DNA from 3 places in the Pseudoduganella sp. SL102 genome. Region 3 is predicted to be linked to each of the others. Evidence: predicted binding sites of a transcription regulator. Region 3 holds the regulator's gene; each other region holds the start of a gene.

Region 1 (7,095 bases), 850 kb from region 3:
CCGGACGACCGCACCGGGCGCTATGTTGGCTTCGGTATCAGCCTGGGTGCAGCGATCGGCTGCGCGATCGGTGTTGCAATGGGCAATTTCGCGATGGGCATCGGCCTCGGTGTCGGCCTCGGCAGCGCCGTGGGCGCCGGGCTGGCGCGACGGCGGCCCTGAGCCTGCGAACATGATTCGCGTACTTCCATGACGCGCTTCCCGTGACGTCATCGACGGCTGCTTCGGCGGCCGTTGTTGTTTGCGGAGCCGGGAAGGGGTGTGTCGAAGCCCGGTCGCGTCGAGCGTTATGCGGTCGCATCGACGCCAAAATCCGGGACGGACCCTGTTTTTGAGGAAGTTTCCCGAAAAACAGGGTCTGTCCCTGATACCGCTAAGTTAAGCGTTACCCGATACGTTGGAAGCGCATGCTTTCACCCCAACAGCGAAGGGCTGGGGTCAGACCCGCCGGGTCTGACCCCGGAATTTGCACTTGGGGTGGACTTATCTAAGCGGCATTAGGCTCCGTCCCGGATTTTCGTAAGCGGTACATCCCCATTTTCCAGGCGACCTTGACGTAAAAAAGGCTGCTTCCGAAGAAGCAGCCTTTTCAGGTGCAGCTGGCCGAAGCCGGCAGTTACCGCATGATTACATCATGCCGTCCATGCCGCCCATGCCACCCATGCCGCCCATGCCACCCATGCCGCCGGCTGGCTTGTCTTCCACCACTTCCGCCACCATGCAGTCGGTCGTCAGCATCAGGCCGGCGATCGATGCGGCGTTCTGCAGTGCCGAACGGGTTACCTTGGCCGGATCCAGCACGCCCATTTCCACCATGTCGCCATAGGTGCCGTTGGCGGCGTTGTAGCCGTAGTTGCCGGTGCCGCCCAGGACAGCGTTGACCACCACCGACGATTCTTCGCCGGCGTTCTGCACGATCATGCGCAGCGGCTCTTCCATCGCGCGCAGCACGATCTTGATGCCGGCTTCCTGGTCAGGGTTGTCGCCCTTGACGGTCAGCGCAGCGCGGGCACGCAGCAGGGCCACGCCGCCGCCAGGAACGATGCCTTCTTCCACGGCAGCGCGGGTAGCGTGCAGTGCATCTTCCACGCGGGCTTTCTTTTCCTTCATTTCGACTTCGGTGGCAGCGCCAACCTTGATCACGGCAACGCCGCCGGCCAGCTTGGCCACGCGTTCCTGCAGTTTTTCACGGTCGTAGTCCGAGGTCGCTTCTTCGATCTGTGCGCGGATCTGGCGAACGCGGCCTTCGATGCCGGCAGCTTCGCCAGCGCCGTCGATGACGATCGTGTTTTCCTTGCCCACTTCGATGCGCTTGGCCTGGCCCAGTTCTGCCAGCGTGACTTTTTCCAGCGTCAGGCCGACTTCTTCAGCCACCACCTGGCCGCCGGTCAGCACTGCGATGTCTTCCAGCATGGCCTTGCGGCGGTCGCCGAAGCCAGGAGCCTTCACTGCGCAGGTCTTCAGGATGCCGCGGATGTTGTTGACCACCAGGGTCGCCAGCGCTTCGCCTTCGATGTCTTCGGCGATGATCAGCAGCGGACGGCCGGCTTTCGCCACTTGCTCCAGTACCGGCAGCAGGTCGCGGATGTTCGAGATCTTCTTGTCGAACAGCAGGACGAACGGGTTTTCCAGGACAGCGACCTGCTTTTCCTGGTTGTTGATGAAGTACGGGGACAGGTAGCCGCGGTCGAACTGCATGCCTTCCACGATGTCCAGCTCGTCGTTCAGCGACTTGCCGTCTTCCACGGTGATGACGCCTTCCTTGCCCACTTTTTCCATCGCTTCAGCGATGCGCTCGCCGATCGAGTAGTCGGAGTTCGCAGAGATCGCGCCAACCTGGGCGATTTCCTTCGAGGTGGTGCATGGCTTGGCGATCTTGGTCAGTTCTTCGACGGTGGCGGCGACGGCCTTGTCGATGCCGCGCTTCAGGTCCATCGGGTTCATGCCGGCGGCAACGAACTTCATGCCTTCGCGCACGATGGCTTGTGCCAGCACGGTCGCGGTGGTGGTGCCGTCGCCGGCGTTGTCGGAAGTCTTCGATGCGACTTCCTTCACCATCTGCGCGCCCATGTTCTGCAGCTTGTCCTTCAGTTCGATTTCTTTCGCGACCGAGACACCGTCCTTGGTCACGGTCGGGGCGCCGAACGAGCGCTCCAGCACGACGTTGCGGCCTTTCGGGCCCAGGGTGACCTTGACCGCGTTGGCCAGGATGTTGATGCCTTCAACCATTTTGGCGCGCGCTGCGTCGCCGAAAATCACTTCTTTAGCTGCCATGTTGGAAATCTCCAGATTCTATGTAAGGGGTCGGCCGATTACTTGTTGACGATCGCCAGGATGTCTTCTTCGCGCATCACCAGCAGCTCTTCGCCATCGACCTTGACGGCCTGGCCGGAGTATTTGCCGAACAGGACGCGGTCGCCGACTTTCACTTCCAGTGCGCGCAGCGTGCCATTGTCGGCAACCTTGCCGTTGCCCACTGCCAGCACTTCACCCTGATCCGGCTTCTCGGCGGCGGCATCAGGGATGATCAGACCGGATGCGGTCTTGGTTTCCTGGTCCAGGCGTTTGACGATGACGCGATCGTGCAAAGGGCGAAGGTTCATACAAAACTCCTTATGTGTACAGTGAGGTTGATTCGTTGTTAGCACTCTCGACTAACGAGTGCCAACAATTATAGGGATGGTCCTAAGTGATTTCAAGAGAATTCATATTGGGAAAATTTCTATCGGCGGTAGCGCTCGCAGCGGGAGGCCGGAAAGCCCCGTTTGTGTTTTGACAAAGCTTCGCCGGAGGTGCACACTGTCCGTTCGCATTCGGAAGCATTCTTCACACGTGCATTGACGTACTGCATCAGGTTGCACGGCATCAGGTTGTACTTCATAAGCGTTGCACTGTATTAACGTTGCAGGGATTGCAAGCATTAAACGTTGCATTGTCTACGGAGGCTGCGATGTTCCAGACGAAATTCCCCAGAGACCTGCATGCGCCGGAATGGGTGCGTGTGGCGATCAACGTGGCCGCCGGCGCGGCGTTGGGCGTGCTGGCTGGCGCCATGCTGTTGCTGGCGCTGGGCACGGTCACCTGACTGGCCCGGCATTCCTGGCATGCCGCCATCCGGCGGCATGCATGTCGGCTACCTGCGTCTGCTACTTACTTCTGCTACTTGCTTCTGCTACTACTTACTTCGGCTACTACTTACTTCGGCTACTACTTACTTCGGCTACTACTTACTTCTGCGCCTATTTACTTCTGCTGCTGCATCGGTCATGTCATGGGCCACCTCGTCCGCCATTTCACCGGCTACCTCATCCGCCACCTCATCCGCTATCCCGCCCGCCTTCCTTGTAGCGGCGTTCTGCCATTAAGATGTAATTAAGTAAAGAACCGTCCCGATTCGGTTGACCACGTTATCGCGCCGCCCTATAGTGGCGGGATGATTGCAGACTTCCAAGAACTTTCCGACAAGATCGAGCAGTTGGCCGAGCTGGCGCTGTCGTTGCGGCGTGAAAACGCCCAGCTGCGCCAGGCCAATGCCGCATTGGTGGCTGAAAACCTGGGATACCAGAAGCGCCTGGCCGAAGCGCATGCGCGCGTGTCGGCACTGCTGGAACATATCCCTCCGCTGGAAACGGCAACCCCCGAGCAAGAGGACCTCCAGTCATGAGCAACGTGGACGTCAATATCCTGGGTTCGTCGTATCGCCTAGTCTGCAAGGACGGCGAGGAACGCGCATTGCGCGAAGCGGCGGCCCTGCTGGACAAGAAAATGACCACCATCCGCGACACGGGCAAGGTGAAGGGCAACGACCGTATCGCCGTGATGGCCGCGCTGTCGATGGCCGCCGAATTCCTGACGGCCAAGGCGCCGGCCGGCCCGCTGTCGGAGATCTCGCTGCTGGAAGTACAGCACAAGATCGCCGCGATGCACCGGGTGCTCGACGGCGCGCTGACCCCGCAGGAAAATCTCTTCTGACGCACGATAGGACTTTCCCTGACGGCGTTTGAGGAGTAAACTGCGTCCTACCCTGCGGTGTTCGAGAAGTGCCATATATTCCTTGAACCATTAACACGCATAGGTCGCGGAACATTGTTCGGCGGGTGTGAGCGTCGCTAGTCCGATGAACCCGAAGTTGAACTGACTGTGGCCGCCTTGAACCGTTAGGTTCAGGATGCCGGCATGACGGCACAGGCGGGGCCCTATATGAAGTACTGAAAGCGGTTGTGGCACCGGAAGGTGCGCAGCCGCTTTTTTACGTCCCGCTTTTTTACGTCCCGCTTTTTTACGTTCGATCATTCACGCCCGCCGTTTTCACGTCAGGAGCAAGGCAGATGCCGAAACAGTACTGGCTGATGAAGTCCGAACCCGACGACGTCAGTTTCGACGACGTGCTCGCATCGAAGAACCAGACCACGTCCTGGTACGGTGTGCGCAATTACCAGGCCCGCAACTTCATCCGCGACGCCATGCAGGTCGGCGACGGCGTGCTGTTCTATCACTCCAGTTGCGCGGTACCGGGTATCGCTGGCATCGCCGAAATCGCCAGCACGCCGTATCCGGATGCCACGCAGTTCGATCCGGCCAGCCCGTACTACGACGCCAAGGCCACGCAGGAAAGCCCGCGCTGGACCGGCATCGACGTCAGGGCCGTGAAGCAGGGGCGCTACGTGGAGCTGAAGGAGTTGCGCAGCCATCCCGAACTGGAGAACATGCGCCTGCTGGCCAAGGGCAGCAGGTTGTCCGTGATGCCGGTGGAAGCGGATGAGTGGCGCTTCATACTGAAGCTGATCGGCTGAAGCGCCAGCCGGAAGACTGGCGGCGCAGGCGTGCCGGCCTGCGCATGCGGCGACAATGCGCTACGCGTGCGCCGGCGCCGCGCCGTAGGTATTGCGCCGGTACGACCACACCAGCATCGCGATGGCGGCCACGATCATCGGCAGCGACAGCACCTGGCCCGACGTGACCGGCAATCCCAGCACGGTGATTTCCCAGTCCGGCGTGCGGAAGTACTCGGTGAAGAAGCGCGCGCAGCCATACAGCAGCGTGTACATGGCGCCCACCGCGAGGCGCGGACGGGCATGGCGCGCGAACAGCCACAGGATGATGAACACGAGGATGCCGTCCACCAGCATCTGGTAGATCGGCGACGGGTGGCGCGGCAGCGCATCCACGTTCGGCCAGATCATCGCCCAGGGCAGGTTCGGGTCCAGCACCGGGCGGCCCGGCAGTTCCGCGTTGATGAAGTTGCCGAGGCGCCCGGCGGCATACCCGAGCGGCACCATCGGCGCGATGAAGTCGTACACGTCCAGCAGGTTGCGCTTCGCCTTGCGCGCCCAGAACCACATCGCGATCAGCACGCCGATGAAGCCGCCATGGAAGCTCATGCCGCCATGCCAGACCTTGAAGATTTCCAGCGGCGTGGCGAACAGGTGCGGCTGGTAGAAGATCACTTCGCCCAGCCGGCCACCGAGCACCACGCCCAGCATGCCGTAGAACAGCATGTCGTCCAGGTCGTGGTTCTTCCAGCCCAGGGCGGCGATGTGCGGCTGCCGGATGCGCACGCGGCCCAGCGCGATGAACAGCGCGAAGGCCAGCACGTACATCAGGCCGTACCAGTGGATCGCCACCGGGCCGAGCTGCAGGGCGACGGGATCGGGCATCGGGTGAATCAGCATCAGAGTCTCTTTCTCATCAAGTCCAGGAAGCCCTTGAGGACGGGGGAAGTATTGTCGCGGCGCCAGGCCAGGCCCGTTTCGACCAGCGGGGTGGCCTGCGCCAGCGGGCGGTATTCTACTCCCGGCCGGCGCAGGTTGGAGACCGATTGTGGCACAAGGGCGATGCCCATGCCGGCCGATACCAGGCTGACGATGGTCTGCATCTGGATCGCTTCCTGGCCGATGACGGGGGTGATGCCGGCGGCGCGGAACACGGCCAGGATGGCGTCGTACAGGCCCGGCGAAATCGCGCGCGGGAAGATGATCAGCGGCAGTGGCGGCAGCGCCGCCAGGTCGGCTTCGTGCTTGCCGCGCAATTCGGGCAGGCTGGCCGGCGAGGCCAGGATCAGGGGCTCGTTCAGCACCGGCAGGTAATCCAGTTCCGCTTTCGCCTTGTCCGGCAGCGGCGGGATCAGCAGGCCCGCATCGACACGGCCGTGCAGCAGTTCTTCCAGCTGCAGGTCGGAGGTGGCTTCCTGCAGCGTGATCTGCACCTGCGGAAAGGCGGCACGGTAGGCGCGCAGCGAAGGGGGCAGCACGCTGTAGTCGGCCGACGAGACGAACGCCAGCACCAGCTTGCCGGTGGCGCCCGATGCCGCGCGCTTGACGAGGCCCGGCAGTTCGCCCGCCTGGGCCAGCAGGCGGCGCGCTTCCGGCAGCAGGGCGTCGCCGGCCGCGGTCATCGCCACGCCGCGGCGGTTGCGGTCGAACAGGGCGGCGCCCAGCATGTCTTCCAGCGCGAGGATGGTCTGCGACAGGGGCGGCTGCGTCATGTGCAGGCGCTTGGCCGCGCGGCCGAAGTGCAGCTCCTCGGCCACGGTGACGAAATAACGCAGCTGGCGCAATTCGATGTTCATGTTCAGTGATATCTCCAGGCTCTCACAGCGCATTAAATCATATATTTGACAACTGATGCCGGCGGGCGCAAGCTGATGCCCTTTCGCGCCTCCGCGCATGCGTGCGCGTGTGCAGAAGTTGCCAACATTTTTTGCCAACATTTCCTTGCTGTCAGTTGCGTCGTCAGTTGCTGCCCTTTTTACAAGTCTGAGGAGACATCGTCATGCCAACCTACCGTTCCTATACCACCACCCAGGGCCGCAACATGGCCGGCGCCCGCGCGCTGTGGCGCGCCACCGGCATGAAGGATGGCGATTTTTCCAAGCCGATCATCGCCGTCGTCAACTCGTTCACGCAATTCGTGCCGGGCCACGTGCACCTGAAGGACCTGGGCCAGATGGTGGCGCGCGAGATCGAGGCCGCCGGCGGCGTCGCCAAGGAATTCAACACGATCGCCGTCGACGACGGTATCGCCATGGGCCACGGCGGCATGCTGTACTCGCTGCCGTCGCGCGACCTGATCGCCGATTCGGTCGAGTACATGGTC
Region 2 (7,095 bases), 1.7 Mb from region 3:
ATGCGCGCTTCGTAGTTGGCCAGGTCGGCCAGCGTGAGCTTGCCACCGCGGACGCTGACGCCAGGCGCCGTGGCGGGGCGGTTCACGGCGTCGACGATCGCGCGCGCCACCGGCCCTTCGTAGAACGCCTTCACGCCGCCTTGCGCCAGTGCGCGGTAGGTGCTTGCCAGGCCGGGATTCTTCAGCAGGGTGCCGGGCGGCGGCGCCATGCCATCCTTCAGGTACAGCGCGGCGGTGGCCGGGAAACGCCGGAACTTGTCGGCGTTTTCATCGACCAGCCGGGAAAAGTTGGCGTTCACCGTGAAGCCCTTGGCCGCCACGTCGATGGCCGGGGCCAGCACCTGCTTGAACGACATCGTGCCATAGCGGCGCAGCGCTTCATCCCAGCCGCGCACCGTGCCGGGCACGCCGACCGACTGGCCGCTGGCGACGACGGTGTCGAAATCCATTTCCTTGCCGTTGTCGAGGAAGGTGGCCGGGCTGAATGCGGCGGGTGCCGTTTCGCGGTGGTCGATCGTGACCACGCGCTGTTCCCTGGCCAGGTACACCACCATGAAGCCGCCGCCCCCGATGCCGCAGCTGAACGGGTCCGTCACGCCCAGCGTGGCCGCCGCGGCGATGGCCGCATCGATCGCGTTGCCACCCTTGTCCAGGATCGCCAGCGCCGATTGCGACGCCTGCTCGCTGATCGTGGCGACCGCGCCGCCGGTACCGGTCGCGACCGGCGTTTTTGCAATGGCGACCGTGCCGACGGCGGTCAGGACGATGGCGGCGACGAGGTGTCTGGTCATGAGCTGGTGGCTTGCCTGGTGGGTGGGCGGGCTGTCTGGGCTATGCGGGCGATCGTTACGCGCAAGCTTACCCGATAATCCGGCGGCGGCGCATCCACGGCGGGCGGTTCGGGCGGTTCCAGTTTTTCCAGCGCGAACGTCAGCCCATCCTGCGTGAGGGCGGGTTTCGCGTTCGGCATGTTCTCGGCCAGCACGAAGTTGCGCGTTCCACGCGGGCTCGTCAGCATGAATGTGTAGCTGATGTAGCCGGCCCAGACGCACACCGCGCCCTGCCCGCAGCGGCTGTCGTTGATACGTTCCAGCTTCAGGTGCGTGCCCGGCGCCAGCATCACGCTTTCCCCCTGGCGCAGCGCGTAGCTGGCGCTGGTCTTGCGGGGCTTGTCGGCCACCGCTTCCGCCTGCGTGCTGTCGATCGAGCACGCGGCCACCACGCCCGCCGTCAGCGCGCAGCCGATAATTCCGATGAGCCTGGCTTGCATAGGTCCTCCATCCGGCAAGGACCTTCAGGTTATCAAATTGCTATGAAAATGGTCGCACTGCTGAGCTATAGCTGCCAGGAAAACATCGATTCGAGAACAAAAGTTGCAAAAAAACCGGTGACAGGCTCCGATTTGCCGGCCTGGAAGGAGAGAGGGCCAGCAGGCACTCTCGGTTACGCAGGCCAGGAGCAGTGCTCCTCGAGCCCTCTGCTACACCAGCGGTTTTCGGGAACTTGCCAAAGAATCGGAGCCTGTCACCGGTTTTCGAAGAATCGGAGCCTGTCACCGGTTTTCGTCACCGATTTTCAGGCAATAAAAAACCCGGCACGAAGCCGGGTTCTGGAGGGAGCGGGGCGCCTTACACGTAGGCGGCCAGCGCGCCTTTCATCTTCTTCAGCGCGGCCGATTCGATCTGGCGGATGCGCTCGGCGGAGACGCCGAATTCGTCGGCCAGCGTGTGCAGCGTGGCGCCGGAGCCGTCGTCGTTGGCCAGCCAGCGCGCTTCGACGATGCGGCGCGAGCGCGGATCGAGTTTGCCCAGGGCCGTTTCCAGGCCTTCCGACTGCAGGCGCGTCACCTGTTCCGCTTCGAGCACCTTGGTCGGCTCCGACAGGTCGGACGACAGGTAGGCGATCGGCGAGAACTTGTCGTCTTCATCGTCGGTCGGTGCTTCCAGCGCGATATCGCGGCCGGACAGGCGCGTTTCCATCTCGATCACTTCCTCGCGCTTGACGTCCAGCGTTTTCGCCAGCGCGTCGATCTGGTCCGGCGTCATCGCATCCAGGCCGGTCTTGTGGCTGCGCAGGTTGAAGAACAGCTTGCGCTGCGCCTTCGTCGTGGCCACTTTCACCAGGCGCCAGTTCTTCAGGATGTACTCGTGCATCTCGGCCTTGATCCAGTGCATGGCGTACGACACGAGGCGCACGTTCTGGTCCGGGTCGAAGCGCTTCACGGCCTTCATCAGGCCGATATTGCCTTCCTGGATCAGGTCGGCGTGCGGCAAGCCATAGCCGAGGTAGCCGCGGGCGATCGATACCACCAGGCGCAGGTGCGACAGCACCAGCTTTTCCGCTGCCTTCAGGTCATTGTTTTCCTTCAGGCGGCGGCCCAGCGAGACTTCTTCCTCGTGCGTCAGCATCGGCAGGCGGTTCACAGCGGAAATGTAGGCGTCCAGGTTCCCCAGGTTGCCACTGAACCCGAGTCCCAGTGCACTGCTGCCGGCTGGAACCAGGGCGGAAGGTGCGGACATGGTAGTCATTTTCATTCCTCGCTTGAAGGTCTTGCATGGTCCTGCTGCGGGATTGCAGCGCGACATTTGCGTACAGCATGCAACGTTGAGCTTAATTCGGTCTTAACCACCGGCAAGCACTTGCTGTCAAGACTTGCCGGCACTTTATCGTGTTCAACGTTGCGTTTGAACATATATTAGCACTCTCCACCGAGGAGTGCCAATGTCACTAATTCTATGGCTTCGATAGCCTCTTTGCTATGGCTCAATACTAATCGGTAGGGCTGGGGCGCGGCTCGGCGCGCCAATGTTACTGCGCAGAATTTGAGCTGGATCAAAAGTTGTAAGACAAGATTATCGACGCGGCGCGACGGACTCTGTGCGTGAACGCACGATCATCCGGGGGCGGATGTAGGAGTGCAGCCAACGAGTTTGTACGTCGGCAGGAGGGGGTGGACAAAGAGATAAGGGCGGCCCGCCCGATTGCAAGAGCAGGCCGCCGGGAAAATTGCGTCAGGCAAGCCGGGCCAGTTGCCGGCGCACGGACAGCGCCGCGCCGACCAGCCCCAGGCCAGCCGACAGTGCCAAGAGCAGCGCCATCGCCAGCGGTTCGAGCGGGGCCAGCTGGAATTCGGATGCGTACAGCCGGGCAAACTCGGCGATCGCCGCGTTCAGCGGATGCAGCGACAACGCCACCGCACCCAGCGCGACGGCGCCAGCGAACAGGCCCAGCAGCGCGCCTGTGTAATAGAACGGGCGCTGGATATAGGTATCGGTCGCGCCGATCAGCCGCGACACGAGGATTTCCTCGCGCTGCGTCAGCACCTGGAGGCGGATCGTATTGAATACCACCGCGACAACCACGGTGCCGAGCGTGGCCGCGAGCAGCAGCAGGCCCACGCGCAGCACGCCCAGCAGGGCGGCCAGCCGCTTGACCCATTCGGAATCGACCTGCACCGACTCGACGCCGGGAATGGCGCGGATGCTGTCCGCGATATCGTCCACGTGCGCGCTTTCCGCAGCGCTCTGGAAGGCATTGAGCCGCACGATATAACTGTCGGGCAGCGGATTCTCGCCCAGCGTGTCGATCACGCCGGCCACGCCGTTTTTCTCCTGCAGTTCCTCCAGCGCCTTTTCGCGCGGCACGAACACGATCCGGGCATCCTTCGCCACCGCGCGCAGCGAACCGGCCATGCCTTGCGTATGCTCGCGCGGCAGGTCCTGCTTCAGGAATACCGACAGTTCGGGGTCGACGGCCAGCTGTTCGGACATCGGCCGGATATTGTCCAGCACCGTCACGCCGGCAAACGGCAGCGCCAGCGCGATCGCCACCACGAGGATGTTGAAGAAGAACGAGCCCGGCGAGCGGCGCAGGTGCCCCACCGCGGCGCCCAGCGCGAAGCCATGTTGACGCAGCCACACGCTCATGCGGCCTCCTTCAGCAGTTCGCCCTGCTTCAGGTGGATCACGCGGCTGGCGCTGTCCAGCACCAGTTCGTCGTGGGTCGAGATCAGGCACGTGACGCCGGCCTTGTTGAAGGCGCGCAGCGCGTCGAAGACCTTGTTGGCGCTGGCGCGGTCCAGGTTTGCCGTCGGTTCGTCGGCCAGGATGATCTGCGGCCGGTTGACGATGGCGCGGGCAATCGACACGCGCTGCTGCTCGCCACCGGACAATGCCAGCGGGCTGGCGGTGGCACGGCTCAGCAGGCCCACCTTGTCCAGCGCGGCGCGGGCGCGTTCTTCCGCCTGGCTACGGGGCAAGCCCGTGACCAGCATCGGCATCATCACATTGGCCAGCACGGAACGGTCGGTCAGCAGCCGCTGCTGCTGGAAGATCAGGCCCAGGTTGCGGCGCAGGAAGGGCACGCCGGCGCTTTTCAGCCGGCCGATGTCGGTACCATTCACGGTCACCTGGCCCGACGTGGGGCGCTCCATGGCCGCGATCAGCTTCAGCAGCGTGGACTTGCCCGCCCCGGACGGGCCCGCCAGATAGACGAGCTCGCCCTTGGCGACCGTCAGCGTGACGTCGCGCAGCGCGGTGGTGTCGGCGGTGTATTGCTTGGTGACGTTGACGAATTCGATCATGGCCGGTTTTTCCGTTCCCCAGCCATCAACCGAGCAGGGCTTCGACGAATTCTTCGGCGTCGAACGGCTGCAGGTCCTCGATCTTCTCGCCGATGCCGATGAAATACACGGGCACCGGGCGCACCCGCGCGATCGCGGCCAGCACGCCGCCCTTGGCGGTGCCGTCCAGCTTGGTGATGATCAGGCCGGTGAGCTGCAGCGCATCGTCGAACGCCTTCACCTGGGTCAGCGCGTTCTGGCCCGTGTTGCCGTCGATGACGAGCAGCGTTTCGTGCGGCGCCTGGTCCATGCCCTTGCCGATCACGCGCTTGATCTTCTGCAGCTCGTTCATCAGGTGCAACTGGGTCGGCAGGCGGCCGGCCGTGTCGATCATGACGACATTGGTACCCTTCGCCTTGCCGGACTGTACCGCGTCGTACGACACGGCGGCCGGGTCGCCCGATTCCTGCGACACCACCGTCACGTTGTTGCGCTGGCCCCAGATCATCAGCTGCTCGCGGGCCGCGGCACGGAACGTGTCGCCGGCGGCCAGCAGCACGGATTGGCCATGTGCCTGCATGTGCTTGGCGAGCTTGCCGATCGTGGTGGTCTTGCCGGCGCCGTTGACGCCGGAAATCATCATCACGGTCGGCTGGTGCCGGCCCAGCACGAAGGGTTTTTCAAGGGGCCGCAGCAGGTCGACCATCAAGGCCTTCAGCGCCACCTTGACGGCGGCCGCATCGGTCAGTTTGTCGTCCTTGACCTTGCGCTTGAGCGCATCGAGCAGGTATTCGGTGGCGTCGATGCCGGCATCGGACATCAGCAGCGCCGCTTCCAGTTCGTCATACAGGTCGTCGTCGATGCGGGCGCCGACGAACAGCAGCGACAGGTTGGCGGAGGTTTTCGACAGGCCGGCCTTGAGCCGGTTCATCCAGGATTGTTTCGATTCGGGGCGCGGCGCGGTTTCAACGTCGAAAGCCAGTGGAACCGCAGCGGCAACGGCGGCCGGCGCGGGATTCGAAGCAGGGGCAGCGGGAGCCGGGATCGGCGCCTGGTCCGCAGGTGCGACCGGCGGCACGTCGGGCGTGACGGTTTTTTTCTTGAAGAAGCTGAACATGTGTGTGGGGGCTGCGGCCGCGGTGGCCGGTAACACGCTGGGAATGGTTTCTTGCGCCGGCTATTCTACCAGAGCGCCCCGGAAAACCTTGCTGAAAGGGTATTTCCAGTATTTCCCCCGGGCTCGGCCGGCCCTGGGAAGCGCTGGCGCGCGATCCCGCAGCCGTTCCCCCTTGCATTACGACGTGCGCCGGCTCGGGACTCCGGGCTCAGGCAGCGGCGTGCCTGCGCTGTTCGTGGCGCCAGTCGGCCAGCGCCGCGGCCACGTCGGGCAAGGTCAGCACCTGCACGTAGGCCGGGGCGCGCCGGCGCAGCGCGGCATTGCCGCCACCGGCCCACAGGACCACCGGTTCCGGCAGGCGGGCCCGCAATTCCTTCAGCGCGTCCAGCACGTGGCGGGTATTCATCGAGGTCGAGAACGACAGTGTCACCACGTCCACCTGCAGGGCGCGGGCCGCTTCGACGATATCGGGCAATGGCGTTTGCGGGCCCAGCGAATAACAGCCGGCACCCTCGGCCACCATCAGCGCTTCGGACATCAGCAGGCCCAGGCCATGCCTTTCCTGCGGCGTGGTGGTCAGCAGGATGCGCGGGCGCGGCGCGCCGCCCAGCGGATTGGTGGGCGGCATCGAGAAGATCGCGCTGCGCAAGACCATTTGCAGCGTTTCCGTAAGCAAGTGTTCCTGCCATACGCCGAGGTCGCCGCATGCCCAGGCGTCGCCGATGGCGCCCGTCAGCGGGGCCATCAGGTCGATGACGAAATTGCGCAGTCCCATCACCAGCAACGCCTGCGACAGCTTGCGGCGCAGCCCGTCGCTGTCGTGGCTGCGGCAAAGGTCCAGGTAAGGAGTCAGCTCGGTAGCGTCGGGAAGGCGCGGCCGGTTGCCGGAGGTGGTTTTTTCCGCCAGTGCCTGCAGCTCCTGCGCCGTATAGCCGATCACCTTGCCGGGCCGGAAGCCCAGGTCGATCAGGCGCTTGACGAGGCGCAGCTTGTGCACTTGTTCGACTGGATACAGCCGCTCGCCGAACGGGTCGCGTTCCGGCCGTGGAAACGCGTACCGCCGTTCCCATACGCGCAGCGTTTCCTTGGCCACGCCGGTATCGCGCTCGACGTCGCTGATCGTGCACGGCATGGGCGAGAAATGCATCGGGTTATTCATCTGCGCGGGCTACTCCTGCGTTGGGCGTGCAGCATTTTAATGCCTTTTCCCGGGGAAAAATGACAGCCCATCCTTGCGGGAAGGGCCGGCCATGCGTCCTGTGTGACTTGTCCATGACATGTACAGGCAGGATGCATAGATGCATTTTATTTATGGGCTTTCACCGTTCATGTCGTGGACAAATAACGTGAAAAAAATTGTAGCCGGCACCGTCATGCGCCAAGCCAGGACATGAACTGCCGGCTCAACGGCACGGTC
Region 3 (7,095 bases):
TCAAGAATCACGACAAGACCAATATGGTGGGCGGTTCGGGCGACGGGAACGGCGCCAAGGAACGCGACTTCAACCGCATCACCTTCCATAACAATGTGTGGGACAACATTGCCCAGCGCGCGCCGCGCGCCCGCTTCGGCCGCATCCACGTCTACAACAATTACTACCGGGGCGACACTTCCGCGACAGCGAAATACCGCCTCGGCTACTTCATCGGCATGGGTGCGGAATCGAAGATCCTGTCCGAATCGAATGCGTTCGAGATCAGCGGTCCGGAGGCCGGCGCCGCGAAAGTCATGTCGAACCTGAACGGCTACCAGTTCAAGGACGTGGGCTCGTGGATCAATGGCGTTCCCGCTTCCGCGGCGCTGGAGGCGGCGGCCAGGGCGGCGCTGGAGAACAACTGGGCCAAGGTGGTGGCCGCGGCGGCCAGCAGCGGCTTCACGGTGGGGCCTTATACCAATGAGCTGGGCTGGACGCCAGCGTACGACTACCGGCCGGGCGCATCGTTCCAGGAGGTCAAGATGCACAACCTGGCCACGGCCGGCTCGGGCAAGGTGGCGATCGACGGGGCGAACCTGGACGTCACGTCGAGTTTTTCGCTGCTGCGCTCGGGCCTCGCCTGGAACCGCATCACCGGCAAGTACAGCGCCGCCATCACCCTCACCAACACCGGCGGCGCCGCGCTGGCTGGTCCGTTCCAGCTGGTGCTGGACCAGCTCCCGGCCGGTGTCGCCCTCGACAATGCCAGCGGCACCCGCGACGGTGCACCGTACATTACGCTCGCGGCCGACGACATCGCCCCCGGCGCCTCGGTCACGGTACCGCTGGTCTACAGCAATCCCGGCAAGCTGGCCATCAGCTACACCAATGCCGTCTACGTCGGCTACTTCTGAAAGCGAGGCAACGCATGATGAAAAACCTGAAGCATCGTTTGAGTTTTTGCCTGGCCACGCTGGCCCTGCTGTTCAGCCACGCCGCCAGCGCGGCGCTCTACCACGTCAGCGTCGATACCCGCGCCTTCACCGGCCAGGCCTTGCTGGACTTTACCTTCCTGGCCAACGCCGGGGCCACGCCGGCCCGCGCCATCCTGGATAATTTCAACGGCGAGTTCGGCGCCGTGTTCGATGCGTCGCCCGGCGTGACTGGCACGATGCCGGCCGGCGTGGTGCTGGGCAACCAGGACGGCGGCGATTACCTGACCCAATACGTCCAGTTGGGAGGATTGTTCAGCTTCGATATCCGCTTCGACGGCGCCTTCGCCACCACGGAGAACATCGACGCGTCGCTGTTTGCCGCCACGCTGTACAACGCCGACCTGACTGGCTATATCGGCGATGCGGGCAGCCTGGTCGAGTTCGCGCTGGTGCCCCAGGTCAACGGCATTCCGGGCGGCGTCAGCGTGGTGGCATCGAATGGACTGGCCCAGGTATCGGCAGTGCCGGAACCGTCTTCGCTCTTGCTGGCACTGGGCGGCCTGGGCCTGCTTGCCCTGCACCGGCGCCGCCGATCCTGAAGGACCGCAAGCAAAAACGCGGGCAAAAAAAAAGCCGGCTCTGGGAGCCGGCTAAATCCAATTCTCAGAAAGAAGTGGAGGAGACGGGAGTGATTATGATGCGCTGCCGCATATTGATCCACTTTATTTTAAGAATGCCCATCATTCCCACTGTGAATATCACGGGTTCTTTTCGCAGGTCACCAGGGCGTCGGCACGGATCGCATCGCCCATGATGCCGGCGCCATTGGCGATCGTGCAAGTCTGGCCGTCCGGCTGGTTAAAGATCGTCACGCCATACGGATCGCCGACAGCAATGTTGTCGAAGCTGGCCGTTGGCGAAGCTACCGTCACCGGCAGCACGGTCGAGCCGTTGATGAGCTGCAGGTTGGCGCCGGTCAGGCCCTTGACGGACACCACGACCGAGTAACGGTTCTGGGTGCAGTTGAGCGCCACGGTGACCGCTTCCATGCGGCCGGCGGTACCCGCCGTGCTGGGCGGATTGCAGGTCATGTGCTGCGGCTGGGTCTTGATCACCACGTTGTAGTTGCTGCCGTATTCGACCGTGCGCGGGAAGCTGAAGTCGGTGGCGCCGACCGGTACCGAGATCACGTCGTCGCCATTGGCCAGTTGCAGGCCCGGATTTGACAGCGGCACCTTGTTGCCTTTCGCATCATAGAACGCGCCGGTGATCGTGAATTCCGACTTGCCGCCGCAGCCTGCCAACGCCATGACCGCTGCCAGCACCGCCGTGCCCAGGTATGTTGCTTTCATCTAGTTCTCCAGTAAGTGGCGGTGATCAGGAAGCGCGCGGAACGCACGAGACCGCGAGATTCAGCTTGTCGCCCGACGGCATCGTGCCGGTGGGGTTGTCCACGGTGCAGGCCAGTCCCTCGGGTTGCTGCAGCACCGTCACGCCGTAGGCGGCGCCGTCGAATACCTTTCCGGGGAAGACAAAGTCGGGGCCGGTGTTGGGACGGATCGTGACGGTCATGTTACCGAGCGCCAGCACCAGCTGGTCCTGCGTCAGGCCGGTCACGGTGCCGCCCAGCTGGTAGCTGTTGGTTTCGCAAATGACCCTCGGCCGCAGCGCGGTGTAGTAATTGGCCTTGATATTCTTGCCCGAAGCTTCGTCCACGCGGCATTCGGCGGCGGTAGGCTGGGTCTGGACTTCGATGTTGATCGTGGAATCCTCGGCGATCAGGTTCGGGAAATAGACCTGGGAACTGCCCGCGGCGACGGACACGGTCTGGTCGCCGTTCTTCAGGACCAGGCCAGGCTTGGCCAGGCCTTCGACCGTCACCAGCAGCGTCAGGTTGCCGTTGTCGTCACCGCCGCAGCCGGCCAGCATCGCGGCGCACAGCGCGCCTGCGGTTGCGCGCGCATACATACTCTTCATAACAATAACAATCTCCAAATTGATCGGGGCGGATGCCGGGCGGCGGCTGACCCGGCAGCGGCACGGCCGGGCCGGAAGCGGCGCGTACTGAGCCGGAAGCGGCGCCTATTTTAGTCCATTTGGCAAGCCCGGAGGCGCTAATTCCTTGTAACGACCTGTGTCATCGCCGCGCCTTCACGGCACGCGCGCGACGGCGCAGGACGATACACGCCCCTGCAACTGGCAGCGGTTGCGCACATTGCCGCCGCGGTCGTGCACCGCCACCTGCCAGGTATCCGGCCCGGTGCGTTCCATCGTCATGAAGCCGAAGCCGCCCTGCCAGGCGCTGAAATGGGCGATCACGGCGCCGGGCGCCGGCTGGATGGCGGATACCTCTTCCGGCAGCGGCACCACGTCCTCCATCGTGCCGGAGAAACCGGCCACGAACTGGCTCGGATGGCTGGTCTTGAAGCTGGCCTGTTGCCACATATGCACGTGGCCGGACAGCAGCGCCTGCACGCGGGGCGGCAGCAGCAGCGGATTGACCGAGCCGAAGCTTTGCTGCAAGCCCGCGTCGCCCAGTTCCAGGCGCAGCTGGCTGGCCTTGTCGAGGCTGGCGCCGAAGCCGAGCACCGGGTGGTGGTTCGCCAGCAGGTTCCAGGTGGTGCGCCGCGACAGCGTTTCAGCCTGCAGATAGGCGTCGCGGTAGCGGGCAAAGCCGGTGTCGCCCGGTTGCAGGCCGCGCCACGACGTGGCGGCCGTGTCCACCACGAGCAATTGCGCGTCGCCCCCCAGCGGCACCGCATACGGATCGCTGTAGTTGCCGATGGCGTCGTCGGCCGGCACATTGCAGTCGCGGCCGGCCTGCAGCGGGCGGGGATCGAGGAAGCGCCACCAGCCCTGGCCGGCCCGGGTGCAGCTTTCATGGTTGCCGCGCACCACCACCCACGGGGCGGCCCGCAGCAGGGGTTCGGCAGGCAGGAAGAAATCCTCGCGCCAGGTATCCCAGCCATAACCCCACGGGCTGCCGGCACAGCCGGCGTTGCCGTCCGGGCAAGGATTCTCGCGATAGTGGTAGTCGCCCACGTGGACCACGAGGTCCGGCTGCCAGCGGGCCGCCGCCGCCGCCACGCCGGCGAAGGGGAATTGCTCCGGATCGTTACACGCCTGCCAAGGCATGATCGGCCTTCTTCAGGCGGCAGCCCGTGTCGCCGATGACGACGATGCGCCGCGCCTCGTGCTGTGGCAGCGGCAGCGGGGTGCCGGCCAGCGCAGCCCGCTGGGTACCCGCCGGCAGCGGCGCCTCGCAGGCGAGCACGGGAAACGCCGACGGCTTCGAATCGGCGGGCCCCGATGCGGTCGGCCGCTGCGCGATCGTGGCCGGGGCGGCGCGGACCGACATCGGCACCGGCCTGCCATCCACGTCCAGCGTGGGGCAGGCCGCGGCGACGGTGATCACGCGGGCCGTGGCGGCGCCTTCCTCGCCCAGGACCACGTAGCTGGAGAGCACGTCCGGCGGCAGCGGCGCGGTGGTGGCGCAGCCAGCGAGGAGGGCGGCGGCAAGCGAGGCAGGCAGGAGCGATGTAACAGGCAGCAGACGCATGATGACCCCGGTTCGATGTCAGTCCGCTAATTTAGCACCAAGTAAATACCAATGCGACAGCATGCCGGGCCTTTCGGGCCGGGCCATGCGACAATGGCGCCATGAACGACATCGCACGACCCAAAGCCATCCTGTTCGACCTGGACGATACGCTGTGGCCGATCGGCCCGGTGATCGCCGAAGCGGAACGGGGCCTGCATGCCTGGCTTGCCGAACACGCGCCGAAGGTGGCGCAGGCCTTCACGATCGAACAATTGCGGGAACAGCGCATGGCGCTGCTGGCGGAAAAGCCGGAACACCACCTGGACCTGATCGGCCTGCGCCGCGCCGCGCTCGAAGCGGCGTTCCGGCACGTGGACGAAGACCTGGCCCGGCTCGACGGGGCGATCAAGCATTTCACGGCGGCCCGCAACACCGTGGAGCTGTACCACGACGTGCTGCCCGGCCTGCATCGCCTGGCCGAGAAAGTCACCCTCGGTTCGGTCTCGAACGGCAATGCGGACCTTGAAGTCATCGGTCTCGCCCACCATTTCAAGGTATCGCTGGCGGCCAGCCGTTTCGGCAAGGCGAAACCCGACCCCGGCATCTTCCTGGCGGCGTGCGAAGCGCTCGGCGTGGCGCCCGGCGAAACCGTCTACGTGGGCGACGACCTGCGCCTCGACGTGGAAGGCGCGCAAAAGGCGGGCCTGCGGGCGGTGTGGATGAACCGCACGGGCAGCACGGCCCACCTGGAAGCGGGCATCGTGCCCGACGCGATCTGCCGCGACGTGGGCGAGCTGATTGCGTGGCTGGAACAACAGTTAGCCGATTGAATTCCCGGCGCGCGCCCCGCGGTGCATAATGAAAGCCTAGCCTGTGAACCGATCATGCAACTCGATACCCGTGCCCAAACCCTGCTCAAAGCCCTCGTAGAGCGCTATATCGCCGACGGCCAGCCTGTCGGCTCGCGTGCGCTGTCGAAGATTTCCGGCCTTGACCTGTCGCCGGCCACGATCCGCAACATCATGGCCGACCTGGAAGAACTCGGTTATGTCGCCAGTCCGCACACATCCGCCGGGCGCGTGCCCACGCCGCGCGGCTACCGCATCTTCGTCGACACGCTGCTGACCGTGCAGCCGATCGACGAGCGCGATGTCGAATCCAGGTTGCGCCCGCAGGCGCAGCCGCCGCAAAAACTGATCGCCACCGCGGCGCAAATGCTGTCGTCGCTGTCCCAGTTCGCCGGCGTGGTGATGAGCCCGCGCCGCGAATCGGCGTTCCGGCAGATCGAATTCCTGCGCCTGGGCGAGAAACGCATCCTGCTGGTAATCGTGGCGCCCGGCGGCGATGTGCAGAACCGCCTGCTGCTGACGGACGTCGACTACACGCCGTCCCAGTTGCAGCAGTCCGCCAACTTCATCAACCAGCATTACAGCGGCCTGGCGTTCGACGAGGTGCGCACGCGCATGCAGGGCGAGCTGCGCCAGCTGCGCGACGACATGGGCCGCCTGATGCAGGCCGCGGTGGAGGCGGGCAGCGAAGCGATGGCCGAAGCCGGCGAGGACATGGTGATTTCCGGCGAACGCAACCTGCTGTCGGTCAGCGACCTGTCGTCGAACATGACGTCGCTGCGCCAGATGTTCGACATGTTCGAGCAAAAGACCGGCCTGATGCAGTTGCTGGACGTGTCCTCGAAGGCTTCCGGCGTGCAGATCTTCATCGGGGGCGAATCGACCCTGGTGCCGCTGGACGACATGAGCGTGGTCACCGCGCCGTACGAAGCCAATGGCCGCATCGTCGGCACGCTCGGCGTGATCGGGCCGACCAGGATGGCGTACGAACGGGTGATCCCGATCGTGGACATCACGTCGCGGCTGCTGTCGAACGCGCTCAGCCAGAACTAATCGAAGCTCACCCCAAGTGCAAATTCCGGGGTCAGAAGGGAGTCCTGGCATGCATGCCAGGACCGTTGCGCAGGCGCGAAGCAGGCTTCGCGAAACCCCTGCTACACCCCGGCGGGGCAGAGCAGGGGTTTCGAGGAGCGCTGCTCCTCGCCTGCGTAGCGGTACCGGCATGCATGCCGGTACTCCTCCCTGACCAGCCCTTCGCTGTTGGGGTGAATGCATGTGCTTTCCATGTGTTGCGTGACGCTTAACTTAACGGCATAGGGTCTGAGGTGTACCGGGTTTCGTGGACATCCTAAACAAGAGACAATACGTCTCAGAGGAATCCATGACAACCAAGCCAGAAAAATCCCCATCTGAAGATGCTGCCGCCGAACGGCAGCGTCGTTCTGTTTACACCAAACAATTCAAGCTTGCCGCTGTTGCTCGTCTTAACGATGGCAAACAGACGGCGGAAGCGCTGGCACTGGAGCTGGGCGTCAGGCGCAATCAGCTCTATAAATGGGCCAAGGCCCTAGAGCAAAAGGGGCCGGAGGCCAGCTTCAGTTCGCGAGGGCGTAAGCCGGCGAGTGAAGAAAGTGAGATCGTGCAATTAAAGCATCAGTTGGCTCGCGCCCAGGAGGAGCTGGCCATCCTAAAAAAGTTCGACGCGTACTTGAAGCGACAGAAGCAGTGAAGTACGCCGCCATTGAAGAACTCCGCAATCACTTCCCTGTGAAAGCGCTGTGCCGCGTGC

What was found. The regulator HrcA, encoded in region 3, represses chaperone genes, less so after heat shock. The targets are predictions, from matches to a motif close to TTAGCACTCNNNNNNNNNGAGTGCTAA.
Region 1: the regulator HrcA is predicted to act here: its motif matches at 2,642-2,668, upstream of groES (co-chaperone GroES).
Region 2: the regulator HrcA is predicted to act here: its motif matches at 2,696-2,722, upstream of rpoH (RNA polymerase sigma factor RpoH).

Annotation. Positions count from the first base shown of each region.
Region 1 is NZ_CP115554.1:6,422,184-6,429,278, reverse strand. It holds gene OU994_RS27280 (hypothetical protein) at 1-162, shown strand, start outside; gene groL (chaperonin GroEL) at 628-2,274, opposite strand; gene groES (co-chaperone GroES) at 2,313-2,603, opposite strand; gene OU994_RS27265 (hypothetical protein) at 2,951-3,085, shown strand; gene OU994_RS27260 (hypothetical protein) at 3,434-3,664, shown strand; gene OU994_RS27255 (cell division protein ZapA) at 3,661-3,972, shown strand; RNA gene ssrS (6S RNA) at 4,019-4,199, shown strand; gene OU994_RS27245 (EVE domain-containing protein) at 4,329-4,793, shown strand; gene lgt (prolipoprotein diacylglyceryl transferase) at 4,854-5,672, opposite strand; gene OU994_RS27235 (LysR family transcriptional regulator) at 5,672-6,568, opposite strand; gene ilvD (dihydroxy-acid dehydratase) at 6,772-7,095, shown strand, end outside.
Region 2 is NZ_CP115554.1:1,540,133-1,547,227, forward strand. It holds gene ggt (gamma-glutamyltransferase) at 1-791, opposite strand, end outside; gene OU994_RS06625 (hypothetical protein) at 788-1,270, opposite strand; gene rpoH (RNA polymerase sigma factor RpoH) at 1,629-2,528, opposite strand; gene ftsX (permease-like cell division protein FtsX) at 3,012-3,926, opposite strand; gene OU994_RS06640 (cell division ATP-binding protein FtsE) at 3,923-4,582, opposite strand; gene ftsY (signal recognition particle-docking protein FtsY) at 4,608-5,678, opposite strand; gene OU994_RS06650 (MerR family transcriptional regulator) at 5,887-6,837, opposite strand; gene OU994_RS06655 (AEC family transporter) at 7,050-7,095, opposite strand, start outside.
Region 3 is NZ_CP115554.1:7,268,061-7,275,155, reverse strand. It holds gene OU994_RS30935 (polysaccharide lyase family 1 protein) at 1-896, shown strand, start outside; gene OU994_RS30930 (NF038129 family PEP-CTERM protein) at 911-1,516, shown strand; gene OU994_RS30925 (hypothetical protein) at 1,676-2,269, opposite strand; gene OU994_RS30920 (hypothetical protein) at 2,295-2,894, opposite strand; gene OU994_RS30915 (metallophosphoesterase) at 3,069-4,052, opposite strand; gene OU994_RS30910 (hypothetical protein) at 4,033-4,476, opposite strand; gene OU994_RS30905 (HAD family hydrolase) at 4,578-5,288, shown strand; gene hrcA (heat-inducible transcriptional repressor HrcA) at 5,343-6,359, shown strand; gene OU994_RS30895 (transposase) at 6,688-7,035, shown strand; gene OU994_RS30890 (IS3 family transposase) at 7,032-7,095, shown strand, end outside.